3 regions of the Cupriavidus sp. CuC1 genome follow, and region 3 is predicted to be linked to each of the others. Evidence: predicted binding sites of a transcription regulator. Region 3 holds the regulator's gene; each other region holds the start of a gene.
What was found. The regulator FNR, encoded in region 3, switches genes on or off when oxygen is low (the NO sensors DNR and NnrR bind a similar motif). The targets are predictions, from matches to a motif close to TTGATNNNNATCAA.
Positions count from the first base shown of each region.

Region 1 (10,463 bases), on a different contig from region 3:
CGCTGATAATAGAAGCCGAATCGCTCGCGCAACGCCGCTACGTCGATGCCAAAATCGCCTTTCAGGTCATAGACGACCCGTCCGTGCTTTCCGCGGGGATTGGACTCCAGATAGGCATGCACACGGGCACGGGCTTCGTCGGTCAGCGCAAGGCCGGCCATCGCATAGACGCGCTCGATCACCGTCTTTTGGTCGGCCATGTAGTCGTCGAACAGCACGTCGAGCGATTGGCCGGCGGGCACGGTGTCCCGGTCTCGCACACAGGCGCGCAGCAGATGCTCCAGGCGATCTGTCCAATAGCGGGCAAGTTCCTTTACGTCGACGGCATGCCGGCGGATGCGGTTACCATAGGCGATCATGGTGATCGCTGACTGCAGGACGGCGACCGGATCGCGATGCGTGATGACGACCGTTGCGTCGGGATAGGTCGTCATCAACGGCCGGAGATTCTCCATGTGCGGCGGCGACTTCATCACCCATCGGTCCGGCCCCTTGAGCCAGGTGAGCGCTTGCAGGACCCGGCGGCCATAGGCGTAGTGCGAAGTCTGATCCTTGCTGTAGTAATAGTCGCGCCAGCGATAGGGCCGGCACTGCCATTCCGGCAGATAGGATGAGAAGTCCAGGGCTTGCAGCTCTATGTCCTCATGCACGTGGGCGGGAGCCATTTCGTGCATCGCCGGCATGAGCGGCAGCATGGCTTCGAATTCGCCCCACATATCGCGGGCACGAAGGAAGCGCGGATCGTCCGCGCCCGGCGTGGCCTGCTCTTCCAGCGTCGGAATCGGCTCCATCGCTTCCCATAGCGGCATGGAGCGCAGCCGCGGGTCGGCTGCCAGGATATTGACGAGGTGGGTGGTGCCCGAGCGTGGAAGCCCGGCGATGACGATCGGCTGTCGAATCGCGACCTTATTGATTTCAGGGTGCTGCTTCGCAAGATCTTCGAAGCGAAGGCGCGCGCAAGCATAGCGCACGGCATCGCCGAACAGGCCCGCGCGACCCAGCGGACCGAGGCCCGTGTCCTCGTCAAAGCTCCTTAGCCAGATGCGCAGCCGCTCGCGGAAGTCGTCCGGACCAAAGTCGGATAGACCCGTTCGGTGGCGCGCGGCCGCAAGGACAGCCTCCTCGCTCATTTGCACTGGCGGGGAGGAAGCAATCGCTTGACGCTGTTTCTCGGTTAGTTGGGGGGTGCCAAGGTCGGCGATGCGGATGGCGTCAGGTTTCATTGCGTTGGTCCGGTCTGGAAGCGTGATGGAAGGCTGCAGCGATGGGCGCCGGCCGGGAGGGCTGGCGATCCTGCCGTTGCGGTTCAGCCAGCGACGGTAAAGCCGCCGTCGACCGGCAGCGTTTGTCCGGTGATCCAGCTGGCGGCTGCGCTTGTCAGGAACAGGACCGGACCCGCGATGTCGCGCGGCACCCCCAGCCGTGCTGCCGGCGTACGTGCAAGCGTGGGTCCTGACCATGCCGGGTTGGCGACAGTCGCCGCCGTCATGCGGCTCGCGGTAAGCCCCGCGGCGACCGCGTTGACACGAATGCGCCCGCCCCAATGGACTGCCAATGCCCGGGTCAACCCGACGACACCGGTCTTCGCTGCACCATAGCCGGGAACGATGTCGATCCCGAAGAACGAGCTCATCGACGCGATGCTGACAATGGAAGGCCCGCCTGGCAGGGCGCTTTTCAGGAGTTTGTCCGCACAGCCATGCGCCATGCGGTAGCCGCCGACGAGGTGCATGCGCACCGCGCGCTCGAAGACCTCCGGGTCGTACTCGTCGAGGCCGCTGCTCGGCAGCGCAAAGCCGGCGTTGTTGATGAGAATGTCAACCTGTGGCACCGCGGCCGCCACAGCGGAGATATTGTCCGCGTCTTCGATGTCGAGCTGCAAATAGCGGTAGCCATCGAAATCGACGCCGTAGTCGGACGCGCAGCGCCGGGTGCCGGTGATAGTGACCTCCGCGCCTGCGTCTCGATAGGCTTCGGCGATCCCGGCGCCGATTCCGCTGGTGCCACCTGTCACCAACACGTGACAGCCTTTGTAGTCAAACCGAAGGTTCGGCCAGTCGGCCTGTAGGGTATGCATTGGACGTTGTCTCCAATAGGAATACGGGATTGCTGCTACGCGATGCGATCAGTCGGCGGCGCGGTGCAGGGTGTCGCCCACACCGGTGCAAACATAATTTAAGGTAAGAATATTAAATTTTGTTGTCCATGGCAAGCGCCTGAGAAGGTGCCAGAGCCGCGACCAGAATTTCCCGGGACCTCTTTGCATTGCGCATTGCTCTGGCCGGCGGCCTGCGAAACGGCACGGAAGTCGGCCTAAAGTCCGGTGCTTCCTGAAGATTGGAGGAGGGAGGGCGAGACAGGAGATGAGCCAGGAGGCGCGTGGGGGCTCGGGTGACCGGCCCCGTTCGGCGAGGCATGGCGCGTTGCGGATACGCCATCCTCGATGGCCGGCCGTTTGTACTAAGGCTTGCGCCTTAAAAGAGAGGGGTCAAGGGCGGAAGCGGTCCCCCTCGACGCGATGCATCCGCCTTGCGTAACGGACGCCTGTTCCGGAAGGGGGCCAGCACGCGGCGGGCCGGCGCCCGTGTCACGCCGGCTCAGCCCGCCGGCAGCGCCACGCCGAGGTCCTTCGCCAGCGTTTCCAGGTTGCGCCAGATCGCCGGGTTCACATCCAGGTGGGTGGTGGCGAGCGCGCGGTTGGCGGCTTCGAACTCGCCCGGGTACTGCACGCGATCAAAGCCCGGGGCGGGTGGGGTGTCGTGCAGGTAGTTGACGAAGGCTTCCACCTCCGCGCTTTGCCAGCTCAGGCCCAGGTCGAGTTCCGGATTCATCAGCACCGCGAACATATTGTTGGTGGCCACGCCGCCGCGGGGGTTGTCCGGCTGGATGGTGCCGCCCCCGGACAGCACGCCGGCCAGCAGTTCAGCTACCACGCCGAGCGCATAGCCCTTGTGGCCGCCGAAGGGCAGCAGGGCGCCAGGGTGTTCGCTGAACATGGCGCAGGCATCGGTGGTGGGGTTGCCGTCGCCGTCGATGATGCTGTTCTGCGGCGCGTGCTCGCCTTTCTCGGCGAGCACGCGGGCCTTGTTGATGGCGATGGCGCTGGTGGCGATGTCGACCACCAGCGGCGGGCGACCGTTGGGCATCGGCCCGGCGAAGCACAGCGGGTTGGTGGTCAGCCGCGCGGTGCGGCCGCCGTAGGGCGCCACCACCGGAGAGCGGTTGATCACGTTGGTAAAGCTCAGCAGCACGAACCGCTCCTTTGCCACCATCTCGCCGTAGTGTCCCATGCGGCCGAGATGGTGCGAACGGCGCAGCGTGACGATGCAGTGGCCGTGCTGGCGCACGCGCTCGATGGCGGTCTCGATGACGCGCTTGCCCACGTGCTGGCCGAAGCCGCCGTTGCCGTCGAACACCAGCAGGCTGTCGCGGTCGAGCACGCATTCGGCGCGGCCCCCCGGGTTGACGTTGCCTGTTGCGAGCGAGCGCTGGTAGTTGGGCAGGATCGACAGGCCGTGGCTGGTGTAGCCGCAGCGGTCGGCCTCGACCAGGTGCTCGGCCACGTCGTTGGCGATGTCGGTCGGCACGCCTTGCGCGGCGAGCACGTCGCGGGCGAGCTGGGTGGCGGATTGCAATGTGATTTTCATGATCGGTCCTTTTCCCGGTGTGGGCTCAGATCCAGCCCAGCCAGCGCCAGTAGGTGGCGGCGAACAGCAGCATCAGGGCGTAGCCGATCACCGTCACGGGGATGCCGACCTTGGCGAACTGCTTGCCGTTGAAGGTATCCGTGCCAAGGCAAACCATGTTTTGCGGCGCATTGATCGGCAGGATGAAGCCGAAGCTCACGGTGAAGCCGAGCAGCATGGTCAGGCCGATCTGGTTGATATCGCCCGGCAGCGTCTGCAGCACCGAGATCAAGATCGGCAGCAGCGCGGCGGTGAGCGCGGTGGCGCTGGCAAAGCCGAGGTGGATCAGGATCAGGAAGGCGGCCAGGATGGCGAACACCAGGATCGGGCCTTGCGTGGCGAGCCCGGAGTTAGCCACCACGAACTTGCCCAGCCATTGGCCGGCCTGCGTGGTGAGCAGCGCGGTGCCCAGGCTGATGCCCACCCCGAACACGATCAGCGTGCCCCACGGCGTGCGTTGCTGCATGGTCTTCCAGTCCATCACGCCGATGCGCGGCATCATCAGGATCACCAGGCCGACGAAGGTCACGGTGGCGGTGTCGAACTGGTGCAGCTTGCCCTCGGTGGCCCAGAACAGCAGCAGCCCGATGGACACGGCGGCAAGCCGCTTCTGCGGGCCGCTCATCGGGCCCAGCCCGGCGAGTTCCTTTTGCACGGCCTCCTTGCCGCCGGGGATGGCTTCGGTTTCGGCGGGCAGCAGGAAACGCACCAGGAAATACAGCACGACCGACATCACGATGGCCCACGGCGCGCCGGCGATCAGCCATTGCAGCCAGGTGATGCGCTCGCCCAGCAGCTTGTCCATGAAGCCCGCCGTCAGCAGGTTCTGCGCGGCGGCGGTCTGGATGCCGACGTTCCAGATGCTGGTGGCCATGGCCACGGTGATCATGATGCCGGCGGCGATATTCGATTTCTTGTCGACCCCGAACGCCGCGATCACGCCCATCATGATCGGCACCACGCAGGCGCTGCGCGCGGTGGCGCTCGGCACCACCAGCGACAGCGCGATGGTCACCGCGACGCTGCCGATCAGGATACGCCGCGTGCTGGTGCCGATGGCCGACAGCGTGACCAGCGCGATGCGCCGGTCGAGCCCGGTCACCGTCATCGCCGCCGAGATAAAGAGGGCGGCGGCAACCAGCGCAAGCGCGGTGTTGGAGAACCCTGCCAGCGCCATGCCGAGCGCGCGGGACGTGCCGTATTGCGTGGCCGGGTCGGCCACCGTGGGCGCGAAGCCGATCAGCGCCGCCATCAGCGACGTGATCATGATGGCGCTGGCCTCGTAGGAGACCGCCTCGGTGATCCACACCACGATGGCAAAGGCGAGGATGGCCAGCATGCGATGTCCCGCCACCGGCAGCTCCGGGGGCAGGGGCAGGGCGAGTAAGCCGATCAGTACCAGGATGGCGGCGTAGAGCCCCCATGGCGTGGATTTACCAGGCGCGGCTTGCGGCTCGGCGGCAGCTGCACCGATGGCGCTCGGGGCGGCAGCGCGAACGGCTTGGGTTGGAGTGCGCGGGTTTGTCATCGCTTTGCCTTTTCTTGTCTGGTTGATCTTGGTTCGACACGGGAAGGCGGACGTCACGCGCGGGCAAGTGGCTAGCCTGTGACTGGCTGGGTGGCGGCGTCGTTCGGCGGTCTTCCGTGAAGACCTGGCGGATGCGGGGGACCGGCTTGTGGCGCTTGTGGCCGGACTGCCACGTTCGACATGGGGAAATTATTGTGCCGGCCAACGGCGCCTGTCGAGGGTGGATCCGGGGACATATGATGTGGATCAAGGAACCGGTTCGCGCCGGGAAATTTCCATGCGCCACACGGTCAGACTTTCAGAGCATTGCGCTACAAGGGCTTGAGGGCGTTGCGCAGCGAGCGCAACAGCCGGCGGCCCTGCACGCTTGCAAGCCGCGCGAAAGTGATCTGAAAATATTGGAGTGCATGATGAAGGTTTTAGTGAGAGGACTACGTGCCGAAGTCGACGCATCCACGTTGCGTAAAGCCCTGGCCGCCTACGTGCGGGTCAAGGATGTCGAGCTGATCTGCGAGGGCGACTGTGCCCATCCCTGGGCCTGGGTCGACCTGGATCTGGACGATGTGGACCCGATGAGCGTGTGGAAGCTGGTGGCGAAGCTCGATCGCCGTTATATTGCTGGCTGCCATACGCGCTGGCATGTGCCGGCCTATCGCCCGCGCTGAACCGCCGCCACGTGCGGTGCGGCGCGCGCGCCACCGAACGACAAAGACAGGGCAGGGACACGATGCAGGAAAACATGGCCGATGCGCCATCACAAGGTGCCGGCGTGCCCGGCAATGCAGCGCTTGCGCTGGACAACGTGGTCAATCTGCGCGACCTCGGCGGCCTCGCCACGCGCGACGGCTACCGCGTGCGAGCTGGCAAGCTGTTTCGCAGCGGCAACCCGGGCCTGGCCAGCGCGGCGGATATGGAACGGCTGCGCGCATTGCAGCTGGACATGGTGATCGATTTCCGCTCGCCTGGTGAGAAGACCGCGGCGGAGAGCCCATTTGGCGAGGCCTTCCGCTGGGTCGCCACGCCGGTGCTGGAAGGCAGCATGTCGATGGCCGAGCTGATGCCGCGTTTGCGCGACGGCAGCGCGGCGCAGATGGAGGCCTTCATGCTGGAGGTCTATGGCGACTTTCCGCGCAAGTACCAGGCCGCGTTCGGCAGTTTCCTGAAGGCCGCGGAGCAGGGCGGCAACCTGCTGTATCACTGCACCGCGGGCAAGGACCGCACCGGCTTTGCCTCGCTGTTGCTGCTGGCCGGCCTGGGCGTGGAGCGCGACACCATCATGGCCAACTACCTGGAATCGAATCACTGGAACCAGGGCTTCAACCAGAAGATGAGTGCCGGTGCCGCGCAGTTCGGCGTCGATCCCGCGGTGATGTGGCCATTGCTGGCGGTGAAAGCCTCCTACCTGGAAGCCTCGATGCATGCCATCGAGCAGGACTACGGCGGCATCGACGCCTACCTGGGCAACGTGCTGAAGGTGGATGCCGAGCGCTTGCGCCAGGCCTACCTGGTACGCGCATAAGGTGCCAGGGGAGCTACGCGAGCGCCTTTTGCTCCATCATGATCCGCGCGGTGTTCAGCGCGATCATCCCTTCCTCGTCGGTAGGCAGCACCAGCACCGGCACGCGGCTGTGGTCGCGGCTGATGCGCTGGCGGTTCTCGTTGTTGGCGCCTGCGTCCAGGCTGATGCCGAACAGCTCCGCCAGCCGCGCGCAGATCTTCTCGCGCACCGGTGGCGAGTTGGCGCCAATGCCGGCGGTGAACACCAGCGCATCCAGGCCGCCCAGCGTGGTCGCCAGCTTGCCGATTTCCTGCGCCGCCCGGTAGGCGTAGAAATCGATCGCCAGCCGCGCGCGCGGCGCGTCGCTGGCCAGCAGGGCGCGCATGTCGCTGCTGACACCCGACAATCCCTTCAGCCCTGAATCCTGGTACAGCATCGCCTCGATGTCCTTGGTGCTCATGCCTTGCTGCGACAGCCACAGGATGGCGCCGGCATCGATGGCGCCGCAGCGCGTGCCCATCGGCAGGCCGTCGAGCGCCGTCAGGCCCATGGTCGATTCCACGCTGCGCCCCTCGCGCATGGCGCACAGGCTGGCGCCGTTGCCCAGGTGCGCCACGATCACGCGGCCCTGTGCCAGGTCGGGCGCGATCTGCTGCAGGCGGCGCGCGATGTATTCGTAGGACAGGCCGTGAAAGCCGTAGCGGCGGATGCCGCGTTCGAAGTACTCGTAAGGCAGCGCCAGCAGTTGCGCCAGCGGGTCGTGCCCGGCGTGAAAGGCGGTGTCGAAGCAGGCTACCTGCAGCAGCGCCGGCGCGGCGGCGCGCACCGCGCGGATCGCCGTGAGGTTGTGCGGCTGGTGCAGCGGCGCCAGCGGGATCAATGCTTCCAGCTTGGCAATGACGTCGTCATCGATCTTCACGGCAGCGCAGAAGTCCGCGCCGCCATGCACCACGCGATGGCCGATCGCCACCGGCGGCGCATCGCGCAGGCCGATGCTCAGCACCAGCCGGATCAGGCGGAAGGCCGCATCGTGATCCGCCACCTGCGCCACCGGAAAGCGCTCGTCCGCTACCACGCGGCCATCCGCCATGCTGGCGGTGAGGCGCGGCGACACGCCGATGCCTTCGATCTGCCCGTGCGCGCTGAGCACCGGGTTGATGTCGGTATTGGCGTGGGCGGCCTCGGGCACGGTGTACACCGAGACCTTGACGCTCGAGGAGCCGGCATTGACGACGAGGATGGTGGGATGGGTGGCGCTCACGCTGGCAGGCCTCCTTGTGACGATGACGTTGACCGTGACGTTGACTGTGGCTGGGACGGTGGGACGCTCAGATCTCGGTGGGCGTCCGGGCGGTGCGGCGCGCATGCGCCAGAAGCACGGCGATCGCGCAGCTGCCGATGCGCGCGCGCACGCTGTCGGCGCGGCTGGTAAGGATGATGGGCACGCGCGCGCCCAGCACGATGCCGGCGGCTTCGGCGCCGGCCAGGAAGGTGAGCTGCTTGGCCAGCATGTTGCCGGCCTCCAGGTCGGGCACCAGCAGGATGTCGGGGTCGCCGGCGACCTCGGAGACGATGCCCTTTGTCACCGCGGCTTCATGGCTGATCGCGTTGTCGAAGGCGAGCGGGCCATCGAGGATGCCGCCTTCGATCTGGCCGCGCCGGCTCATCATGCATAGCGCGGCCGCGTCGATGGTGGAGGGGATCTTGTCGGTCACGGTTTCCACCGCCGAGAGGATGGCCACCTTTGGGCACGCGATGCCCAGCACGCGCAGCAGGTCGATCGCGTTGCGGCAGATGTCGGCCTTGTCGTTGAGCGTGGGAAAGATATTGACCGCGGCGTCGGTGATGAACAGCGGCTTGTGATAGCTCGGCACGTCCATCGCAAACACATGCGAGAGGCGCCGGCCCGTGCGCAGGCCGGTGGCGGACGCGGTGACTTCGTGCAGCAGCTCGTCGGTGTGCAGGCTGCCTTTCATCAGCAATTCCGCCTCGCCAGCGCGTATCGCCGCGACCGCGCGCGCGGCGGCGGCATGGCTATGCGGCGCGTCGATCAGCACGCTGTCGCCGAGGTCCAGCGCATTGGCGTCGGCCACCTGGCGGATGCGCGCCTCGGGCCCGATCAGCAGCGGCACGATCAGGCCGAGGCTGGCCGCCTGCAGCGCGCCGCCAAGCGAGGAAGCATCGCAGGGATGCGCCACCGCGGTGGGAATGGCGGGCAAATCCTGGCAGCGTGCCAGCAGGACGGAGTACTTGTCGAGCGTCTGGGTCATCGGCGTTCCGGTGCATCGGGGTTGCGGTGCGACCGCGCGGGCATGCTGCGTCGCGCAAAAAGCAAAGGCCAGTATAGGCGATGTTTCCTGCGGCACGATGACATCGGTTGATACCTTGCGCCAGGTCATCCCCGCTGCGGATCCGCCCATGCGGCGGGTTGTCAAGCACGGTGCAGGCTGATAGATTCCGCTGTGCTGCAGGCCAGCACTTCCGTGCGATCGCCTGGAAACGACTGCCTTCCGCGCCACACCGTAGAACGTAGAAGGGGAAGCCGAGTGAACGCACGTGATCCCGTCACCCATGCCGGCAGCGCAGCCGCCGGCGTGCCACCGCTCTTGTCCGATGCGTGGTCCTACACGCATGACGCCTGGCAGCGCGCCATCCTGTTGCTCGACATCCTGCGCGAGCGCGGCAACCAGACCTTCGAGCACGAGCGCGAGGGCATGCCGCCGGTACTGATCTTCGAGCACGAGGTGGTGATCGACGCGCGCACGCTGGCGCAACCCGTCAACTACGCGCTGCTGCGCATCCTGCCGCCGCCCGGCATCGTCACCGACGACACCAAGCGGCCCTTCGTGGTGATCGATCCGCGCGCCGGGCATGGCCCCGGCATCGGCGGCTTCAAGATCGACAGCGAGATCGGCATCGCGTTGCGCAGCGGCCATCCCTGCTATTTCGTCACCTTTTTCCCGGTGCCTTGCCCGGGCCAGACCATCGAGTGCGTGGCGCGCGCCGAAGCCGTGTTCCTGCGCACGGTGGCCGAGCGCCATCCGCAAGCGCAAGGCAAGCCGTTCGTGATCGGCAACTGCCAGGGCGGCTGGGCGCTGATGATGCTGGCTGCCGCCGCGCCGGAACTGGTCGGCCCCATCCTGCTGGCCGGTTCGCCGCTGGCCTACTGGTCGGGCGTGCGCGGGCGCAACCCGATGCGCTACAGCGGTGGGCTGCTGGGCGGCTCGTGGCTGTCGTCCTTTACTTCCGATCTCGGCAATGGCCGTTTCGACGGGGCCTGGCTCGTGCAGAATTTCGAGCAGCTCAATCCGTCCAACACGTACTGGAAAAAACTCTACGACGTCTATGCGCGCGTGGATACGGAGCGCGAGCGTTTCCTGGAGTTCGAGCGCTGGTGGGGCGGGCACTTCCTGCTCAACCGTGCCGAGATCGACTGGATCGTGCAGAACCTCTTCGTCGGCAACCATCTCACCGCCGGCGAGGTGCACAGCGCGGATGGCAGCGTCGTGGTGGACCTGCGCAATGTGCGCTCGCCCATCGTGGTCTTTGCCTCCTGGGGCGACAACATCACGCCGCCGCAGCAGGCGCTGAACTGGATTCCCGATCTTTACGCCAGCGTCGACGAGATCGTCGCCAACGACCAGGTCATCGTCTACTGCCTGCATGAAAAGATCGGGCACCTCGGCATCTTCGTGTCGGCTGGCGTGGCCAATCGCGAGCACACCGAGCTGTTCTCCGCGCTCGACCTGAT
Region 1 covers NZ_JBIUHC010000155.1:3,248-13,710, reverse strand. The annotation lists gene ACGLHR_RS41275 (sulfotransferase family protein) at 1-1,223, opposite strand, end outside; gene ACGLHR_RS41270 (SDR family NAD(P)-dependent oxidoreductase) at 1,307-2,077, opposite strand; gene ACGLHR_RS41265 (Ldh family oxidoreductase) at 2,598-3,647, opposite strand; gene ACGLHR_RS41260 (DASS family sodium-coupled anion symporter) at 3,673-5,214, opposite strand; gene ACGLHR_RS41255 (RNA-binding protein) at 5,625-5,879, shown strand; gene ACGLHR_RS41250 (tyrosine-protein phosphatase) at 5,954-6,733, shown strand; gene ACGLHR_RS41245 (acetate/propionate family kinase) at 6,747-7,973, opposite strand; gene ACGLHR_RS41240 (phosphate acetyltransferase) at 8,041-8,982, opposite strand; gene ACGLHR_RS41235 (DUF3141 domain-containing protein) at 9,259-10,463, shown strand, end outside.
Region 1: the regulator FNR is predicted to act here: its motif matches at 5,451-5,464, upstream of ACGLHR_RS41260 (DASS family sodium-coupled anion symporter).

Region 2 (10,463 bases), on a different contig from region 3:
GCGGCGAGCTGCACCGTGGTGAGGTCACGCCCGCGCTCGTCGAGCGCCACGATGCGGCATTGCTTGGGCAGCGCCGCCTCGATGCGGGCCGCCTCGCGTTGCATCACGGTGGTGGCGTTATTGCTCGAGGAGCGCGTCTCGGGCTTGATCTCGCGTAGTTCGATGCGCAGCTCGGGCGGCATGCGCTTCGCGTACTCCGCGAATCCCGTTTCGATCCAGCCGGGCATCTTGTGTCCAACGGCCACGATCAACAACTGCATGGCGGGAAGCGGGCCGGTCCGGCTCAGGCCGAGCGGGTGGTGCGCTTGCGCGCGACCGGAGCCTTCGCGGCCGCCGTCTTGGCCGGTGCCTTGGTGGCAGTCTTGGTCGCAGCCGTCTTGGTGGCGGTCTTGCGTGCCACGCCGGTGCCGGCTGCGGTCTTGCGCGGTGCGCCCGTCTTGGCCGGTGCCTTGCGTGCCGGTGCCGAGCCCAGCGCGCTGGTCAGGCGTTTTTGCACGGTCGGGGCGCGGTTGGTGGCGATGGCGTCCGGGTCCGTATCTTCGTGGCCAAGCGGCGGCGAAGGCTCTTTCATGCCTTCGGGCAGGCGGGCCAGTGCCGGGCGCAGGCCGGTGGCGCGGCGCGCGGTGCGCACGACCGGTGCCTCGTCTTCGTCTTCGCCGTCGATCGGCTCGCTGGCCTTGGCCAGGCCCTTCTTGGCCGTGGACAGCTTCAGGCGTACCGGCTTGTCACCCCAGAGTTCTTCCAGGTTGTAATACATGCGCAGCTGCGGCTGCATGATGTGGACGACGGCGTCGCCGCAGTCGACCAGCACCCATTCGCCCGTTTCCAGCCCTTCCACCGCAACGATATGGCCGCCGGCGTCCTTGACGGTATCGCGGACCGAGGCGGCCAGCGCCTTGGTCTGGCGGTTCGAGCTCCCGCTGGCGATCACCACCCGGTCGAACAGCTCGGTCAGGTGGGTGGTGTCGTACACCTTGATGTCCTGCGCTTTGACATCTTCGAGGCCGTCGACGATGGCGCGTTGCAGTTTGCGAATATCCATGGTGCTTTTTTCAGTTCAGCTGAGATCGGTTTGGGGGCGGGCCGGGATGGGCAGATCCAACTGCGTCGGCCGATACAGGCCGCGGCTCGCGATGTAGTGTGCCACGCCGGACGGCAGCTGGTCATCTGCCGGTTGTCCGGCAGCCAGGCGTTGGCGTAGGGCGGTGGAGGAGAGGTCGACGGCTAGCGTCTGGTCGATCCACATGCGGCCGGAGGGCATGGATTGTATCAGGTCGGTGGACGCACGCCGTTCTGCGAGCTCCTGGCGCACCGGACCGTCCAGTTCCCCGAGGTCGAAACCGGGCCGTGTCGCCACGCAAAGGTGGACGTGCGCGAACAGTTCCTGCCAGCCATGCCAGGTGTGCAGGCGCAGCAACTGGTCGGCGCCCATGAGCCACGCCAGCGAGGCGTTGGGGCCATAGTGCTCGCGCAGTTCATGCACGGTATCAACGGTGTAGCTGGGGCCGGCGCGATCGACTTCCATACGGCTGGCATGGACCAGCGCGCGGGTGTCGGACAACGCCTGCGCGGCCAGCTCGGTCATGGCGAGGCGATCGGCGGCAGGGGTGACGTCGTCGCCTTTTTGCCACGACTGGCCGGTCGGAATCCAGACCAGCTCGTCGAGCTCGAGATGTTCGATGCACAGGCGGGCGAGTGCAACGTGGCCGATGTGGGGCGGATCGAAGGTGCCGCCGAGAATGCCGAGGCGGTAGGGGCGGTTGCTCTTGGTCGAGCCTGCTGCGTCTGCCGCGTTGGCGGTGAGCGATCGTGCGATGTGGTGTGCCATGGGGTTGCCGTCAGGCCCACTCGCGCACTGGCAGGAAGTCCGTGTACAGCGCGGCCTCCGCGCTGCCCGGCTCGGGCTGCCAGTCGTAGCGCCAGCTGGCCAGCGGCGGCATCGACATCAGGATCGACTCGCTGCGTCCGCCCGATTGCAGCCCGAAGTGCGTGCCGCGGTCGAACACCAGGTTGAACTCCACATAGCGGCCGCGCCGGTAGGCCTGGAACTCCCGCTCGCGCTCGCCATAAGGCATGTCCTTGCGCGCCTGCAGGATCGGCAGGTAGGCGTCGAGGAAGGCGTCGCCGACCGACTGCATCATGGCAAAGCTGCGCTCGAAGCCGAGCGCGGAGAAGTCATCGAAGAAAATGCCGCCAATGCCGCGCGCTTCGCCGCGGTGCTTGAGGAAGAAATACTCGTCGCACCATTGCTTGAAACGCGGATAGAGGTCATCGCCATAGGGGGCGAGGGCGTCGCGGCAGGTGGCGTGGAAGTGCGTGCAATCGCCAGCGTTGCCGTAATACGGCGTCAGGTCCATGCCGCCGCCGAACCACCAGACCGGTTCGGCGCCTTCCTTCACCGCCAGCAGGCAGCGCACGTTCATATGCACGGTCGGGACAAAGGGGTTGCGCGGGTGGAACACCAGCGAGACGCCCATCGCCTCGAAGCCGCGGCCGGCCAGCTCAGGCCGGTTGGCGGTGGCCGACGGCGGCAGGGCATCGCCCCGCACATTCGAGAAGCCCACGCCGGCACGCTCCATCACGGCGCCGCCTTCCAGGATACGGGTGCGGCCACTGCCGCGCAGGCGCTCGGTGGGCGGCTTCTCCCAGGCATCGGTCGAAAACGCCTTGCCGTCGATGGCGGCGACAGCGTCGGTGATACGGTCTTGCAGACCGAGCAGATAGGCACGGACTGCCTGGGAATCGATCATGGTATGCGGGCGGGTGGGCCGGAGCGGTGACGGCCGGGCAGGTCAGTCAACCTGCCCGGCCGTCATAGCGATGTCATGATTGTACTGGCTGAGGCAACGCTTGGCCGGATTCGGGGAATTCTGTTCCGGCGTGTCGAAAGGGGCGAAGAAATCGTAGCGAGCGGCCCATGGCGAGCACCGCAGGGCTCGCCATGGGCCGCGCAGTAGATCTATTCGCCCTTTACCGTTTGATGGCGCGGTAGCCGATGTCGGTACGGTATTGCATGCCATCGAAGTGGATCTTCTCGGCCGCGCCATAAGCCGCGCGCTGCGCCGCCTTGACGGTATCGGCCAGCCCGACCACGCACAGCACGCGGCCGCCCGTGGTCAGCAGCACACCATCCTTGAGCGTGGTGCCGGCGTGGAAGGTCACGCTGTCGTCGGTCTCGGCCGGGATGCCGGTAATGGTGTCGCCCTTGCGCGGGGCATCGGGATAGCCAAAGGCGGCCATCACCACGCCCAGCGCGGTGCGGCGGTCCCAGTCCAGTTCGATCTCGTCGAGCTTACCGTTGACGGCGTGCTCCATCACATCGACCAGGTCGGTCTTCAGGCGCGCCAGGATCGGCTGGGTTTCCGGGTCGCCCATGCGGCAGTTGAATTCCAGCGTCTTCAGGTTGCTTTCGCTGTCGATCATCAGGCCGGCATACAGGAAGCCGGTGTAGGTGATGCCGTCCTTTTCCATGCCGCGCACGGTCGGCATGATGATCTCGCGCAGCGCGCGTGCATGCAGCGCGGGCGTGACCACCGGGGCCGGCGAGTACGCGCCCATGCCGCCGGTATTGGGACCGGCGTCGTGATCGAGCAGGCGCTTGTGGTCCTGGCTGGTCGCGAGTGCCAGGACGTTCTTGCCGTCCACCAGCACGATGAAGCTGGCTTCCTCGCCCTCGAGGAATTCCTCGATCACCACGCGCGCGCCGGCGTCGCCGAGGCGGTTGTCGGCCAGCATCATGTCGACCGCGGCGTGCGCTTCTTCCAGCGTGGCGGCAACCACCACGCCCTTGCCGGCGGCCAGGCCGTCGGCCTTGATCACGATCGGCGCGCCCTGCGCGTCGATATACGCGTGGGCCGCGGCGGCGTCGTTGAAGGTCTGGTAGGCGGCGGTCGGGATGCCGTGGCGCTGCATGAAAGCCTTGGCGAAATCCTTGGAGGATTCCAGCTGGGCCGCCGCTTGCGTCGGGCCGAAGATCCGCAGGCCCTTGGCACGGAAGATATCTACGATGCCGGCCGCCAGCGGCGCCTCGGGGCCGACCACCGTGAAGCTCACGCCTTCGCGCTCGGCAAAGGCGGCGAGCACTGCCGGATCGGTCAGGGGAACATTCTGCAGCCGCTTGTCGAGCGCGGTGCCGCCGTTGCCCGGCGCCACGTACACCACCTGCACCTTGGGCGACTGGGCCAATTTCCAGGCCATCGCGTGTTCACGACCACCCGAGCCGACAACCAATACTTTCATGATCTACTGCCAGAAAAAATGACGCATGCGAAATGCGAAAAGCGGCAGCAATGGCTTATCGAGCCGCGCTGCCGCCGTGAGGCGAGGTCTTACCCGATCCCCGCCTTACTCCTCGATCACCGCGTTGGTGAAGACTTCCTGCACGTCGTCCAGGTTTTCCAGGGCGTCGAGCAGCTTTTGCATCTTGACGGCGTCGTCGCCGGTGAAGCTGACTTCGTTCTGCGGCTTCATCGTGACGTCGGCCATCTCGGCCTTGAAGCCCGCGGCTTCCAGCGCGGCCTTGACCGCGCCGAAATCGTTGGGCGGGCACAGCACTTCGATCGAGCCGTCGTCGTTGGTGACCACGTCGTCGGCGCCGGCTTCCAGCGCCGCTTCCATCAGCTTGTCCTCGGCCGTTCCGGGGGCAAACAGGAACTGGCCGCAATGGGTGAACATGAACGCCACCGAGCCTTCCGCGCCCATGTTGCCGCCGTTCTTGGAGAAGGCATGACGCACTTCAGCCACGGTACGGGTACGGTTGTCGGTCAGGCAGTCGACGATGATCGCCGCGCCGGCCAGGCCGTAGCCCTCGTAGCGGATTTCTTCGTAGTTGGCGCCTTCCAGGCCACCCACGCCGCGCTGGATGGCGCGCTGGATGTTGTCCTTGGGCATGTTCGCATCCATCGCCTTGTCCATGGACAGGCGCAGGCGCGGGTTGGAGTCGGGATCAGCGCCGCCGAGCTTCGCGGCGACGGTGATTTCCTTGATCAGGCGGGTCCAGACCTTGCCGCGCTTGGAGTCAGCCGCGGCCTTCTTGTGTTTGATATTGGCCCATTTTGAGTGACCGGCCATGATTCTCTCCGCAGCGGAAAATGTTTGACGCGCGTGCCTTGGCGTTGCGCGCCGGCTGTGCCGGGCGGGCAACGGATGCTCGCTGGCGGCGCGCCGGGTGGTTTATGTGTCTGTGAGCCGGCCTGGGGGCTGGCTATAATCAGCCCAGCATTTTATCACGCGGCCCCGCCGCCGCTGGCCTCCCGATCACGGGAGCCGCCGGGAAAGGCGGGGACGGTCGCGGCGAATGCGCCGCGCGGCTTGCCAACCAGAGAGACCATGGCCGAACCCATCATCATCGCCAAGAACGCCGAGCTGGAACTTGCCCTGCTGCCCGAGATGGGCAACCGGCACGGCCTGATCACCGGCGCCACCGGCACCGGCAAGACCGTGACCCTGCAAAGCTTGGCCCAGGGCTTCTCCCGGTTGGGCGTGCCGGTCTTCATGGCCGACGTCAAAGGTGACCTGACCGGCATTTCCCAGCCGGGCAAGCTCTCCGACAAGCTCAAAGCGCGCCTGGCCGAGCTCGGCCTGCCCGAGCCGGTGTGGGGCGCCTGCCCCACCACGCTGTGGGATGTGTTCGGGCAAAAGGGCCATCCCGTGCGCGCCACGGTCTCACATATGGGGCCGCTGCTGCTGTCGCGCATGCTGGAGCTCAACGACACCCAGCAGGGTGTGCTCAACCTGGTCTTCCGCATCGCCGACGCCAGTGGGCTGCTGCTGCTCGACGCCAAGGACCTGCGCGCCATGCTGCAGTACGTGGGCGACAACGCCGGGCAGTTCACCACCGAATACGGCAATATCTCTGCGGCCTCGATCGGGGCTATCCAGCGCGGGCTGATGGCGCTGGAGTCGCAAGGCGCCGACGTGTTCTTCGGCGAGCCCATGCTCAACCTGGATGACTTCATCCAGACCGAGAACGGGCAGGGCGTGGTGAACATCCTGGCTGCCGACAAGCTGCTGAATTCGCCCAAGCTCTACGCCACCTTCCTGCTCTGGCTGCTGTCGGAGCTGTTCGAGAAACTGCCCGAGGCGGGCGATCTCGACAAGCCCAAGCTGGTGTTCTTTTTCGACGAGGCGCACCTGCTGTTCAACGACGCGCCCAAGGCCCTGCTCGACAAGATCGAGCAGGTGGTGCGGCTGATCCGCTCCAAGGGCGTTGGCGTGTATTTCGTCACGCAGAATCCCGTCGACATCCCCGATACCGTGCTGGGCCAGCTCGGCAACCGGGTGCAGCATGCGCTGCGCGCCTTCACGCCACGCGACCAGAAGGCCGTCAAGGTGGCGGCCACCACCATGCGGGCCAAGCCGGGGCTGGATCTGGAGAAGGCGATCGGGGAGCTCGGCGTGGGCGAGGCGCTGGTGTCGCTGCTCGACGCCAAAGGCATCCCCGGCATCACCGAGCGCGCCTGGGTGCTGGCGCCCGGCAGCCGGATCGGCCCGATCACCGACGACGAGCGCAAGCAGTTGCTGGCCAGCTCGCTGGTGGCGGGTACCTATGAGCAGACCATCGATCGCGCGTCGGCTTACGAGAAGCTCAAGGGCCGTGCCGCCGCTCCTGCGTCTTCTCCCACCGCTGCCGGCAGCGGCGCACCCGCGCCCGTGCCCACGGCAGGCCAGCCGGAGCCCGCGCAGGGCGGCGGCTGGCTGGACCAGGCGGGCGAGATCTTCGGCGGGTTGACCAAGGGCACCGGCAAGACCGGGCGTGGCGACTCCATCCTGGAGTCGATGGCCAAGTCGGCTGCGCGCACGGTGGGCTCGCAGGTCGGGCGCGAGCTGATTCGCGGCGTGCTGGGCAGCTTGCTAGGCTCGGGCAAGAAGAAGTAGGCGGGGGGAGGGCTCAGCGACGTCGCGCCGCTGCCTCGTCTTCCCGCATCTAGCGCAGGAACAGCCGGATGAAGAACCAGCCCATGCCGATGATGAAGGCAATGACGGCCAGGCTCATCAGCCCGGTGGGGGTCGAAAACAGGATCTTCAAGGCTGCCATGTGGGTCTCCCAGGTCAGGCGAGGCACACCGGACGGTGTGCCTCTGCCGATACCGATAGTCTAGGGAGAGCCGCGGCCGGCGGGATTGAGGCCGGTCAAGCCGGGCGCAGACGAAGGCCCGGACAGGCAGGGAACACTCAGTTCTTGGTGCCGAACAGCCGGTCGCCCGCGTCGCCCAGGCCCGGGATGATGTAGGCGTGCTCGTCCAGGTGGCTGTCCAGCGAGGCGACAAACAGTTTCACGCCGGGGTGTGCCTTCTGGAACACTTCGACGCCTTCCGGCGCTGCTACCAGCGCCACGAACGTAATCGCATCGTCCTTGACGCCGCGGCGCTTGAGCACATCCACCGCATGCGCGGCGGAGTAGCCGGTGGCGACCATCGGGTCGCACAGGATAAAGCTGCGGTCTTCCACGTCGGGCAGGCGCACCAGGTATTCCACCGGGCGGTGCTGCTCGTCGCGGTAGACGCCGATATGGCCGATGCGGGCCGAGGGAATCAGCTCGACCAGGCCGTCGCTCATGCCCACGCCGGCGCGCAGCACCGGCACGATGGTGAGTTTCTTGCCGGCGATCACCGGCGCGTCCAGCTCCACCAGCGGCGTTTCGATGCGGCGCGTGGTCAGCGGCAGGTCGCGCGTGATTTCATAGCCCATCAGCAGTGTGATCTCCCGCAGCAGCTCGCGGAACGTGCGCGTGGAGGTGTCCTTGTCGCGCATATGGGAGAGCTTGTGCTGGATCAGCGGGTGATCGAGGATGTACAGCTTGGGAAAACGGGGATCTTGCTTCATGGCGGGTAGGCGGCTGGAGTGGGCGCGAGGGCCCGTTGCAGCCGGATTGTAATGGATGCGGTGCTGCCCGCCCCCGGCGATCCTCCCGCCGCAAGCGCGCAGCCCCGCGTGCGCTCAATCCACCGAGATGCTGGCGCTCTTGGCGACCTTGCCGAATTTCTCGTACTCGGACAGCGTCAGCGACTGCAGGTCCGCCGCGCTCGAGCCCTTGGGGTTGAAGCCCGCTTGCACCAGTTTGTCCTTCACGTCCACGTTGCCCAGCGCCTCGACGAAGGCGGCATTGAGCGCTTGCACCACCGGCGCGGGCAGCCCGGCCGGGCCGTACACGCCGAACCACGGCTCGACGGCGTAGCCCGCCAGGCCGGCCTCGGCCAGCGTTGGCACATTCGGCAGCGCCGGCGAGCGGCTCTTGCCGGCCACGGCCAGCGCGCGCAGCTTGCCGCCCTGGATGTGCGGCAGCGAGGCGGGCAGATTGTCGAACATCACCTGCACGTGGCCGCCGAGCATGTCGTTGATGGCCGGGCTGCTGCCCTTGTATGGCACATGGGTCAGGCCCGTTTGCGTCATCTGCGAGAACATCGCGCCCGCCAGGTGCATGGACGTGCCGGTGCCCGCGGTGGCGTAGGTCAGGCCGGGATGGGCCTTGGCGTAGCTGACCAGTTCGGCCACGTTCTTCACCGGCAGGCTGTTGTTGACTTCCAGCACGATGGTCGAGGTGCCGAGCAGGCTGACCGCGGTGAAATCCTTGCGCGGGTCGAACGGCACGTGCTTGTAGATATGCGGGTTCAGCGCATTGGTCGAGATGGCGCCGAAGCCGATGGTGTAGCCGTCCGGCGCGGCCTTGGCGACCGCTTCCATGCCGATATTGCCGCCCGCACCGGGGCGATTCTCCACCACCACGGGCTGGCCGAGTTTCTCCGCCACCTTCTGGCCGACTGTGCGCGCCACCAGGTCGGTGGTGCCGCCCGCGGCGTAAGGCACGATGAAGCGGATCGGCTTGACGGGGTATTCGGCCGCGTTGGCGACCGATGGCAGCCAGCCGCATGCGAGCGCGGCAACCGCGGCGGCGGCCATCATCAGCGGGCGGGCGGCGGTTTGCTTGTCGACTGGAACGTGAATGCGCGAGGAAAGCGTAGCGAGGGGTGCTGCCGTCATGAATGCTCCTGGTTTTTCTTATGCGGCGCGCGTGTGACGCGCCGACCGGCGAGCTTACGGCAGTTTCAGGATGGCTGCCAGGGTTGCCCTCAGGGCAGGCTGGCAAGCGAGGCAAGAGCGTGGCGGCTCGCGCTAGATATTCTGCCCGCGCTCCGCCGCCGGCAGCGCCGGGCGGCCAAGCAGGTCGCGCACGCGCCGCGTATTGCGCTCGAATACCCAGTACACGGCGAAGGCATAGGCATAGCAGCCCACCAGGATCAGCGCCACCAGGCCAAGGCTGCCGGCGCCGACGGGCTGGCGGACCTTGACCAGGGCCGCGGCGATGAACAGGGCCAGCGGGAAATGCGTGAGATAGAGCGAGTATGAGAACCCGGACGCCACCGTAGCCAGGCGCGACAAGCCAGCGGGGCCGATACGGATGCGCGTCGACAACACGGTCAGCAGCAGCACGAAGAAGCCCAGCGCGACAGCGGCGTCGGCGTATGGCCGATGCTTGGCGAGCGCAATGGCGGCGAGGAAAACCAGCAACGCCGGCAGCACCAGCCACCTGCGCCGAGCGATCGCCGCCACCTTCGCCAGCCGCGGCTCCAGGGCTTGCGCCAGCACGCCCAGCAGCCAGTACAAAAAGCCTTCGACCAGGCCGTGGAACAACCCCATCGTGACCAGCGCCGCCAATACGCACAGCAACACCTGCGGCGTGCGGCGCAGGTGCCAGGCGCCGTATAGCGCAGGGAACCAGAGGTAGTACCAGAACTCGTTGGCCAAGCTCCACAGCGGCCCGTTGGAGCCGTAGGTCTGGCAGGCAAGGGTCTGCAGGAAGGCTGCGTTGCAAACAAATCCCCCGGCGCCGAGGTTCTGCGAGATACCGATCTGCTGGACCGCGTTGCCCTCGGTGCCCTGGTAGAACGGTCCCCACGCCAGGTGGATCCCTGCGCTGTCCCAGAACAGGCCGAGCAGCAGCGCGGGCAGCAATACGATCCATAGCCGTGTCATGCGGTCGGCCAGGTAGCTGCGCCAGGACCAGTCGCCACGCGTCATCTTGCGGCGCACGGTGCCGCCCACCAGGTAGCCCGAGAGCAGGAAGAACACGATCACGCATTCGTGGCCGACGCTGCAAAGCGCGTAGAACAGCTGCAGCGCTACGCCGGCCGCACCGCCATGCGGGCCGCTCGCGCCATAGTCGACGATGACCAGCGCCCGGATATGACCAAGGCAGACCAGGCCCGCGGCCAGCGCCCGGATCAGGTCCAGCACATCGTATTGTCTGCTTCGGTCCGTGCCATCCACGACCAGTCTCCCGGTTCCGGCTCGCCAGGGCTGCGGGCGGCACACGGCGGCCCGCAGCGCGCGACTCTACTGGGCAGAGCTTAGCCGGGCGGCCACGGCGTGAAGGTGCGCCATCCCACATAGCGAAAGCCGCGTTGCATGATGGTTCCTTCAAAGGGAAGGTTGGGGCACGTCGCCCAACACCTGTACGCAGCACA
Region 2 covers NZ_JBIUHC010000020.1:5,500-15,962, forward strand. The annotation lists gene rlmH (23S rRNA (pseudouridine(1915)-N(3))-methyltransferase RlmH) at 1-260, opposite strand, end outside; gene rsfS (ribosome silencing factor) at 284-1,042, opposite strand; gene ACGLHR_RS11230 (nicotinate-nucleotide adenylyltransferase) at 1,058-1,828, opposite strand; gene hemF (oxygen-dependent coproporphyrinogen oxidase) at 1,839-2,750, opposite strand; gene purD (phosphoribosylamine--glycine ligase) at 2,971-4,239, opposite strand; gene ACGLHR_RS11245 (YebC/PmpR family DNA-binding transcriptional regulator) at 4,345-5,070, opposite strand; gene ACGLHR_RS11250 (helicase HerA-like C-terminal domain-containing protein) at 5,329-6,876, shown strand; gene ACGLHR_RS11255 (DUF3149 domain-containing protein) at 6,926-7,036, opposite strand; gene upp (uracil phosphoribosyltransferase) at 7,174-7,824, opposite strand; gene ACGLHR_RS11265 (Bug family tripartite tricarboxylate transporter substrate binding protein) at 7,939-8,898, opposite strand; gene ACGLHR_RS11270 (acyltransferase family protein) at 9,112-10,266, opposite strand.
Region 2: the regulator FNR is predicted to act here: its motif matches at 7,122-7,135, upstream of ACGLHR_RS11255 (DUF3149 domain-containing protein).

Region 3 (10,463 bases):
GCCGCGTGGCGGAGATCGCGAACGCGCTGAAGATGGCCCGCCGCACGCGTCGCGTGGTGCGCCAGAACCTGGCCTGGGCCTTTGCCTACAACGTGATCGCCATCCCGCTGGCGGCAACCGGCTATGTCACCGCCTGGATGGCGGGCATCGGCATGTCCGTGTCGTCGCTGCTGGTGGTGGCCAATGCCTGGCGCCTGCTGCGCGCCGGCAAGCTCGGAGACTGACGCCATGGACATGCTCTACCTGCTGGTGCCGATGAGCCTGGTGCTGGTTGCCGTGATTGCGGGCGCGCTTTGGTGGGCGCTGCATGCGGGACAGTATGATGATCTTGATAGGCCGGGGGAGGCGATTCTTCTTGATAACGATAGGCCGTGAATTATAGGCCGTGAATTGGGGTTGGTTGAATGGGGGGCAAGCGACACCCCTGCGTCAGCGGGGCTAGAAGCCTGGAAATGTCTCCATTCGCGTAAACGGCCAACCCCGCCTAGCCGCGCCAGCAGCTTGTATCCCGTTCCGCTGATTCGTTCGCAAAGTCTGTTGAGATTGGAGCGGGAATTGTAGGTTGGGGGGAAGTGGGCGATGTGTATTGCTTGTGGCTCGCTGACGCGGGAGTGTCTCTTGTGGGCGGGGTTTTCATGCTTCTAGCTGCTGTCGCGGCTGTGCGGTGTTGGCCGTTTTGGAACGTGTGAGATGTCACTTTTCTTTACTCGCCTCGCCCTCGTAAAGAAAGTAACCAAAAGAAAGCGATCCCTGCAGGAGGCTGGCTTGTCGGGGTTGCGTAGCCCGGTGGTCTCGTCGTCAGGCCCCGGGTTCTAATGGCCTCATGCCGTTACCGGTTTAAATGGCCACGATCCTGCGGATGACACCGGTTTCGTGGTGAGGCTGCTCGGTAGCGGCATCCCTGCTCATCCACACATCTGCCGGCACCGGTGCGAAGCGCCACGATATATCACGCCGTGATGGTTTCGTGGTGGGGTGGACGCGGTGGTGAATGCCTCGGCATTGTTTTTTCGGTGCCACCGCGCCCACGACGGAAACGGGACGCCTGCAACTTCGTGGCCGCCAGCGCCGCGAGCGACAGACGGCTTGAAGTTCGTGGTGGTTGCTACCGGTGGGGGCCACCACGAATCCCTGGGCATTGGCAGCGTCGTGGTGCCCTGAACCGGTAACGGCACGAGTCCGTTAGAATCCGGGGCCGTACGACGAAACCATTGGGGTTCCCAATGTCGCCATGCCAGCCTCCTGCAAGGATCGCTTTCTTTTGGTTACTTTTCTTTACGAGTAAAGAAAAGTGACATCTCACACGTTCTAAAACGGCAACACCGCACAGCCGCGCCAGCAGCTAGAAGCATCAAAACCCCGCCCTAGAGAGACACCCCCGCGTGAAGACGAGCGGTCCCAACTTGCCTCGATGGCGCGTTCGCGGAGTTTCCCGGCGTCGCTGGTTGCACGGGCACGCATCGCTTTTGGTTTCTGCAGCGGGCGAGCCAAATAGTGAGATAGCCAAGCGACTGCAGGTTACGCGTGCCACGGTGGGCATCAGAACCCAACCCGAAACGCCTCCTACGCCTCCAGGTTCCCCCCATTCCCATACCGCTTGATACAGATCAAGACGCCCATCCCCCTCTTTTCCTACAGTCACAACATCAATTCATGTTTATCCAATCTGGGGGTCTGAATGGCTGTCACCGCCGCGTATTCTCGCGCCGACACCTTCAATTACGGCGTCGTGCGGCAGTTTGCCGTCATGACGGTAGTCTGGGGGATTGTCGGTATGGCCGTAGGCGTTCTGCTCGCGGCACAGTTGATCTGGCCGGAGCTTAATTTCGACACGCCGTGGTTGTCCTTCGGACGCCTGCGCCCGCTGCACACCAATGCGGTCATCTTCGCCTTCGGCGGCAGCGCGTTGTTCGCCACCTCCTACTACATCGTGCAGCGCACCTGCCAGGCGCGGCTGTTCTGTGGCCCGCTGGCGGCATTCACGTTCTGGGGCTGGCAACTGGTGATCGTGGCCGCGGTTATCACGCTGCCGCTGGGCATCACCAGCTCGAAGGAATATGCCGAGCTCGAATGGCCGATCGACATCCTGATCACGCTGGTGTGGGTGGCCTACGCCATCGTGTTCTTCGGCACCATCATGAAGCGCAAGACCCGGCACATCTACGTGGCCAACTGGTTCTTCGGCGCCTACATCCTGACCATCGCCATCCTGCATATCGTCAACAACGCCGAGATGCCGGTGGGCATGTGGAAGTCCTACTCGGCCTATGCCGGCGTGCAGGACGCCATGGTGCAGTGGTGGTACGGCCATAACGCGGTGGGCTTCTTCCTGACCACCAGCTTCCTGGGCATGATGTATTACTTCATCCCCAAGCAGGCCGGCCGCCCGATCTATTCCTACCGCCTGTCGATCGTTCACTTCTGGGCGCTCAACTTCACCTATATGTGGGCCGGTCCCCACCACCTGCAGTTCACGTCGCTGCCGGACTGGGCGCAATCGCTCGGCATGGTGTTCTCGCTGATCCTGCTCGCGCCTTCGTGGGGCGGCATGATCAACGGCATCATGACCTTGTCGGGTGCCTGGCACAAGCTGCGCACCGATCCCATCCTCAAGTTCCTGGTGGTGGCGCTGTCCTTCTACGGTATGGCGACCTTCGAGGGCTCGATGATGTCGATCAAGACCGTCAACGCGCTGTCGCACTACACGGACTGGACCATCGGCCACGTGCACTCCGGCGCGCTGGGCTGGGTCGCGATGATCTCCATCGGCTCGCTCTACTACCTGATCCCGCGGCTCTTTGGCCAGAAGGAGATGTACAGCGTGCGCCTGATCGAGCTGCACTTCTGGATCGCCACCATCGGCGTGGTGCTGTACATCGCCTCGATGTGGATCGCCGGCGTGATGGAAGGCCTGATGTGGCGCGCCACGCAGCCCGACGGCACCCTGACCTACGCTTTCGTGGAAGCGGTCAAGGCCAAGTATCCCTTCTACCTGATCCGCTTGCTGGGTGGCCTGTGTTTCCTCTCGGGCATGCTGCTGATGGCCTACAACGTGGCCCGGACCATCATCGGCAAGCCCGCGGTGGACGCACTGATCCCGGCCAGCGTTGCCGCCTCCGCCCATTGATCATTCCAGGATAGAAACGATGTCCGAAAAACGAAGCTTCTTTACGCACGAGACCCTGGAGAAGAACATCGGCTGGCTGATCCTGTGCACCATCCTGGTGGTCAGCATCGCCGGGCTCGTCCAGATCGTGCCGCTGTTCTTCCAGCACTCCACCACCGAGCCCGACGCGGGGATCAAGCCGTACTCCGCGCTGCGCCTGATGGGCCGCGATATCTATATCCGCGAGGGCTGCGTGGGCTGCCATTCGCAGCAGGTGCGCACGCTGCAGGGCGATGTCGAGCGCTATGGCCACTACTCCACGGCTGGCGAGTCGGTCTACGACCATCCCTTCCTGTGGGGCTCCAAGCGTACCGGTCCCGACCTGGCGCGCGTGGGCGGGCGCTACTCCGACGACTGGCAGCGCATCCACTTGCGCAACCCGCGCGACGTGGTGCCCGAATCGGTGATGCCGTCCTACCCGTGGCTCGAGAAAGCCCCGCTGCAGGCCAACGATGTCCGCGACCGCATGCGTGCGCTGCGCCGCCTCGGCGTGCCGTACACCGACGCCGAGATCGAGCAGGCGCCCGCCACGCTGGCCGGCAAGACCGAGGAAGACGCGATGGTCGCCTACCTGCAGGAGCTTGGCATCGCCAAGCGCAATGTGCGCGTGGATACCGCGGCCGCGGCGCAGCCCGCGGCCACGCAGGCCAAGGAGTAAGCCATGGCAATGATCACCGCGCTTTCCACCGTGGTCTCGATGGCTGCCTTCATCGCCATCTGCTGGTGGGCCTGGTCGTCCGGGCGCAAGGCCGCCAACCAGGAGTCGGCCATGCTGCCGTTCGCCTTGCCCGCCGAGCCGCTGGACGAGAACGTCGATGCCGGCTACCGCATCGCGCGCCATGCCGGCGGCGCAAACAACACCAAGCAGGAATACTGAGTCATGAGCGACTTCTTCACGGATTTCTGGAGCTACTACATTGCCGCCATCGCGCTGGTCGGCATCGTCTGGTGCGTGTGGCTGCTGTTCTCCCAACGCAAGGTCACCAAGGTCGCTGGCGCCGCCGAAGACACCGGCCACGTGTGGGACGGCGACCTGCGCGAGCTGAACAACCCGCTGCCGCGCTGGTGGATGTGGATGTTCCTGCTGGCGTGCATCTTTGGCCTGGGCTACCTGGTGCTGTACCCCGGCCTGGGTTCCTACGCCGGCGTGCTCAAGACCTCCAGTCGGGTCGAGTTGGAGGCGCATCGCCAGGCGGCCGAGCAACTGCAGCGGGAGGTCTATGGCAAGTACATGCACATGGACGTCAAGCAGGTGGCGGCCGACCCGGCGGCGCGCGAGATCGGGCAACGCCTGTTTCTCAACTACTGCGCGCAATGCCACGGCTCCGATGCGCGCGGCAGCCGCGGCTTTCCCAACCTGACCGATAACGACTGGCTGTACGGCGGGGATCCCGAGACCATCGCGCAGACCATTACCAAGGGCCGCAATGGCGTGATGCCGTCGTTCGCCTCGACCATCGACGGCAAGCTCGCCGGCGACGTGGCGCAATACGCGCGTTCGCTCTCCGGCCTGGCTTACGACCCGATCCGCGCCTCGCGCGGCGAGAGCACGTTCAAGTCCACCTGCGCGGCCTGCCACGGTTCCACCGGCAAGGGCAACCAGGCGCTTGGCGCGCCCAACCTGTCGGACCGCGTGTGGCTGTACGGCAGTTCGGAGGCCAGCATCGTCGACGCGATCCTGAAGGGCCATAACAACCATATGCCGGCGCACGAAGAAATCCTCACGCCGGAGCGTATCCGCATGTTGACCGCCTATGTCTGGGGCCTGTCCAACACCGGGAGCGGCGCAGGCGAGGGGAGCAGGCAATGAGCCACCACGCTTGTGCTTGTCGGCCGGGCCCGCACCGCGGCGGGGGTGATCGCCGATGAACGCCCCCGGACCGGAGCCGCTTGGATCAAACGGGCCCGCATGGGCGCCGCATCGAGAGCCCGCAGCCGCGACGGCGGATGAGCAGACTTCGGATGAGACCCTGTATGAAGTCCGCCGCAAGATCTATCCGCGCTCGGTGTCGGGCGCGTTCTCGAGCTGGCGGGTCTGGATGGTGGTCCTGACCCAGCTGTTCTTCTATGGCATGCCCTGGCTGCAGTGGAACGGCCGCCAGGCCATGCTGTTCGATCTCGGCGCGCGCAAGTTCTATATCTTTGGCCTGGTGCTGTGGCCGCAGGACGTGATCTACCTTGCCGTGCTGCTGGTGATCTCCGCGCTCTCGCTGTTTCTCTTCACGGCGATCGCGGGGCGGCTGTTCTGCGGCTACGCGTGTCCGCAGACGGTGTACACCGAGATCTTCATGTGGATCGAGCGGCATGTGGAGGGCGACCGCTTTGCCCGCATCCGCCTGGACGGCGATCCGTGGAGCGCACGCAAGCTGCGCCTGAAGGCGACCAAGCACGCGCTCTGGATCGTGATCGCGCTGTGGACGGGCATTACCTTCGTCGGCTACTTCTCGCCCATCCGCGCGCTGGGCGGGCAGGTGCTGAGCCTCTCGCTGGGCCCGTGGCAAACGTTCTGGATGCTGTTCTATTCGTTCGCCACCTGGGGCAACGCCGGCTTCATGCGCGAGCAGGTCTGCAAGTACATGTGCCCGTATGCACGCTTCCAGAGCGTGATGGTCGATCGCGACACCTATGTGGTCACCTATGACGTGGGCCGTGGCGAGCCGCGCGGCAGCCGCTCGCGCAAGGCGGACCACAAGGCAGCGGGGCTGGGCGCGTGCGTGAATTGCAGCATCTGCGTGCAGGTCTGTCCCACCGGCATCGATATCCGCGATGGCCTGCAGTACGACTGCATTGGCTGCGGCGCCTGCATCGACGCCTGCAACCAGGTCATGGACAAGATGGCGTACCCGCGCGGGCTGATCCGTTATACATCCGAGAACGCCATGCGCGGCGCGCTCTCCGAGACCGTGGCGCGCAAGCGCCTGGTGCGGCCGCGCACGGTGATCTACTCGGTGATCTGGCTGGCGCTGGTCGTCGGCTTCATGGCCTCGCTGGCCATGCGCACGCCGCTCAAGGTCGACATCATCCGCGACCGCGGCGCGCTGGGGCGGGAAGTGGAAGGGCGCTGGATCGAGAACGTGTACCGGCTGCAACTGATCAACACGACCGAGGCGCCGATGCGCGTCGCCGTCAGCGCGGGCAGCAATGCGCTGAAGGGCTTGGCCGTGGAGTATGACCACGCTGCCGGCAACCTGGAGCCCACGTCCAATCGCTTGGTTCCCATCCGGGTGCGCGTGCCGATCGAGTCAGCGGAGCAGGGCACGCACAGGATCGAGGTCACGGTGACCGCGGTGCCCGATGAGGGCACGGGGAGCCATGGCGCAGAGATTCGACAGAGCACCAGCTTTATCGTGCCGCGCAATCTATGAGGCGGCACGGCACGCTGGATGCACCGATCCATACGCAACATGCGCGATCTAGATCTACAGGAGGCCAGATGACGCAGCAAAGCAATCCCTGGTGGAAGGAGCCATGGCCGTGGCTGCTGATGAGCGGGCCATTGGTGGCAATGGTGGCTTGCGGGGTCACGATCTGGCTGGCCATGACCCATCCGGACCCGCCCATTGTGGAAGGCGTGTCGCGGCACGGCCTGGTGGTCGAGAAGGCGGGCAGCGCGGCACGCCGGGCAACGCCGGTTGCGGCGCAAGCGAGGTGATCATGAGACTGCGCTGGCTGATGTGGGTGTTGTGGCCCGCCTTCCTGGTTGCCGGGCTGACGACCGCGCTGGTGTTCTCCATGGTCGATCCTGGCGACCTGCGCTTTTTCGGCCAGCCGGTCGAGGCATCGCGGGAGGCGGTCTACACCGTGGGATTCCTGATCGCGTGGGTGCTCTGCTCGCTGTCGAGCGGCTTGACGCTGTACACCATGCCCACGCGGCTGGCGGACACGGACGAGCTGGAATGAGTGCGATGCGCGCCTTGCCGGTTCAGGCCAGAAGGCGCGGCATCACGGCGGGCCGCCGCAGGCGAGGGCGGCTTGCGACGTGCACGTCAGCAGGACTTGTTGACGATCTGCTTGATCCCCACCATGTCGACCAGCTTGACGTGGCGCTGGCGGATCTGGATCAGGCCAGCTTCCGCAAAGCGCGAGAACAGGCGGCTGACGGTTTCGAGCTTGAGCCCGAGGTAGCTGCCGATTTCCTCGCGGCTCATGCGCAGCACGAACTCGGAGGCCGAATAGCCGCGCGCGGACAAGCGCTCGGACAGGTTGATCAGGAAAGCGGCAAGCCGCTCCTCGGCGCGCATCGAGCCGAGCGTGATCAACATGACCTGGTCCTGCGAGATCTCCTTGCTCATCAGGCGCATGAACTGATGCTGCAGGGAAGGCAGGACGTTGGACAACGTCTGGAGATCGCCGAAGCGCACCACGCAGACTTCGGTATCTTCCAGCGCGGTGGCGTCCGATGCGTGCTGCATCTCGCCGAGGCCGTCGAGGCCGACGACTTCGCCGGGCAGGTGGAAGCCCGTGATCTGCGAGCGGCCGTCTTCCATCGTCAGGTGGGTCTTGAGCGTGCCGAAGCGGATCGCGTAGACGGCGGTGAGAGGGTCGCCGAGGCGGTACAGGGTTTCGCCCTTGCGTACGCGCACCCGGTCCTGCACCAGCGTATCCATCTTTTCGAGGTCCTGCTGCGTCATGCCGACGGGCAGGCAGAGCTGGCCGAGCGAGCAGGTGGAGCAGCGGGGCGACATCTCGGTAATAGGAATGGAGGTGAGCAATTGAGGCCTGTCGGTTTAGCGCAGTCAATCAAGCGCGGTGTGGCAGGCGCATTGAGTTGAGAGCTTGACGTTGAGAGTCGTCGATGGGAAGCGCTATCCACATCGGCCCGGCGCGCGGGTCTGTCGGCGGTGCGCTATCTGTGCAGCGCGGCCTGCCGTGCCCGTCGTCATGTTGTTTTGCGAACGCGCGAACTGGCGCGGGCGCTGGGCTTCATGTTGATAGCGCCTCTTGAAGCTGCGGGGGCGCGTTGGGCGCATTTTACCGCGCCGGACGTTGCGATTGTGTGATTGGGAGGAGAAGTTGACCATAGGCGTGCTAATCAGCGTATTTACCCTGGCTTTGCTGGGCGGCGTGCATTGCGCCGCCATGTGCGGCGGGATCGCGCTGGCCGCGGAGCAGGGCGGCGTAGCGCGCGTGCCTGCCACGGTGCTCCGGCGTCCCGGCCATTGGTTGCTGGAACTGCTCGTCATGCATGCCGGGCGCCTCAGCATGTATGCGGTGCTGGGGGGCTTGCTTGGCGCCCTGGGGGCTGGCGTCTGGGGGGCGCAGTACCTGCCGCTGCAGCGCTGGCTGTTTGGGGTGGGCAGCGTGATGCTGGTGTTGTCGGGCCTGTGGATGTTGCGCGGGCGGACCATGGGTACTGGCTGGCTGGAGCGGCTTGCCGCCCGCGCCGCGGGCGGCTTGCTGCGCGGCCTTGGCGCCGTCGGCGCGTGCTTGCCGGCCGTGGCCCGGGCGCGGGGGCAGGGGCGGTTGCTGCGCCGCTACGGCATGGGGCTGGCCTGGGGGCTGGTCCCGTGCGGCATGGTGTACGGCGCACTTGCCATGGCGTTGCTGGCCGGCAATGCCCCGTCTGGAGCGCTGGTGATGGCCGTGTTTGGCCTGGGCACCCTGCCGAACCTGCTGGTCATCTCGGGCCTGTCCGGCTACCTCAGGCAGCTTTCGCGCCGCCCGGCGCTACGGGCCGGCGCCGGCCTCGCGGTGGTGGCCTTTGGCCTGGCCGGGGTGGCGCGCGCGCTGCTTTTGCCCCAGACGCTTGCCGCGCATGGATTCTGCCTGGTCTTCTGAAACGTTGTTCGTGGCGTATCTGTCACTTCCTCGATGAGGTAGCTGTGCGAATCGGTTGCAGGTTTGCCAGGGAATGTCATACAATCGCAAGAACAGCGATATCGCGCAGCGTATTTCATCGTGGCATCGTCAGGTAGCATCCGCTGCTCAGGGATGCATGCCAGGAACACCCGGGCAGGCAACAGCGCCAGGGACCGTTCCCCAACCGCCGTCCGGTTCAAAAGATTCGGTTCAAAAGACCAGCCACGGCAGGGCGGGGTGAAATAGGCCAGCAGGCCCGATATCCGTATTTTCTTGCACCCGGCGCGTTCGATGATAAACGCCGCGCCGGACAGGTCCGCCACATCAGGGGGAAGGCGCGACGCAAGGGCTCCGTCGACTGGCAGGTAAAGCCGGTGGCCGGGCGATCTCCTGCCGGTCAGGTCCGGCACCCGATGCAATAAAAGAAAGCGCACGGCTGGCATGCAACAAGCATGCGGTTGGCTGCGCGGCCAGATGGCGGTGGCAATCCCTACCGCTGAACCCGCAATCTCCAGTGCGCCCGGGATCAATCGGGGCGCAGGTGCAAAGACAGGCTGCACGCAATCAACATGAATACCCAAGAGGCGAAGATCGTCCTCGAGACCGCGCTGATCTGCGCGCAGGAACCCTTGCGCGTCAATGACTTGCGCCGGCTGTTTGCCGACGACGTCGGTGCCGACACCATTCGCGTGCTGCTCGAAGAGCTGCGCCGCGACTGGGAGCAACGCGGCGTGGAACTCGTGGCACTGGCCAGTGGCTGGCGTTTCCAGAGCCGCCCTGTCATGCGCGAATACCTGGACCGGCTGAATCCTGAAAAGCTGCCCAAGTACTCCCGCGCCGTGATGGAGACGCTGGCGATCATTGCCTACCGGCAACCGGTCACGCGAGGCGATATCGAGGAAATCCGCGGTGTCGCGGTCAGCACCGAGGTCGTTAAGAAGCTCGAGGACCGTAGCTGGATCGAGGTGATCGGCCACCGTGACGTGCCCGGGCGGCCCGCGCTTTATGCCACCACCAAGAATTTCCTTGATGACCTTGGCCTGCGTACGCTCGATGAATTGCCGCCGCTGGAAGACATCCAGGCCCAGGCGCAGGTCGCGCTGCTGAACCAGGAGCCAATCGATTTCGAGGCGCTGGGCACTGTGCCGGCGGATAGCGACGAAGAGGCATTCGCGGAACCTGGCGATGATCAGGCCGAGGCTGCCGCAGAGGCTGTGGCCGATGCCGGGGAGGGTGAATCGACCCATTCCGAAGTGGTTGCACCCGATGTTCTCGCGGCCGGTGCCGCGGATGGCATCGCCGATCTGGTGGATGCGTTTGAAAAGAAGGAAGCCTTGGTGCAAGCGGAAGCTGGGTTCCCACCCACGCCCGAGGCCGAGGCGGAAGTGCCGGCGACGCCGGAGCCAGACAGTGAGCCAGGGAACGAGCCAGGGAGCGAGCCGGTGTCCGCCGAGCCCACCGGCGCACGGCCTGGCGACACAGCCGACGAGCAAGCCGT
Region 3 covers NZ_JBIUHC010000194.1:6,216-16,678, forward strand. The annotation lists gene ACGLHR_RS44985 (heavy metal translocating P-type ATPase) at 1-224, shown strand, start outside; gene ccoS (cbb3-type cytochrome oxidase assembly protein CcoS) at 229-375, shown strand; partial or broken gene ACGLHR_RS44995 (helix-turn-helix domain-containing protein) at 1,412-1,538, shown strand; gene ccoN (cytochrome-c oxidase, cbb3-type subunit I) at 1,679-3,127, shown strand; gene ccoO (cytochrome-c oxidase, cbb3-type subunit II) at 3,147-3,824, shown strand; partial or broken gene ACGLHR_RS45010 (cbb3-type cytochrome oxidase subunit 3) at 3,828-3,962, shown strand; gene ccoP (cytochrome-c oxidase, cbb3-type subunit III) at 4,047-4,976, shown strand; gene ccoG (cytochrome c oxidase accessory protein CcoG) at 5,032-6,531, shown strand; gene ACGLHR_RS45025 (hypothetical protein) at 6,600-6,818, shown strand; gene ACGLHR_RS45030 (hypothetical protein) at 6,821-7,066, shown strand; gene fnr (fumarate/nitrate reduction transcriptional regulator Fnr) at 7,153-7,878, opposite strand; gene ACGLHR_RS45040 (sulfite exporter TauE/SafE family protein) at 8,180-8,944, shown strand; gene scpB (SMC-Scp complex subunit ScpB) at 9,535-10,463, shown strand, end outside.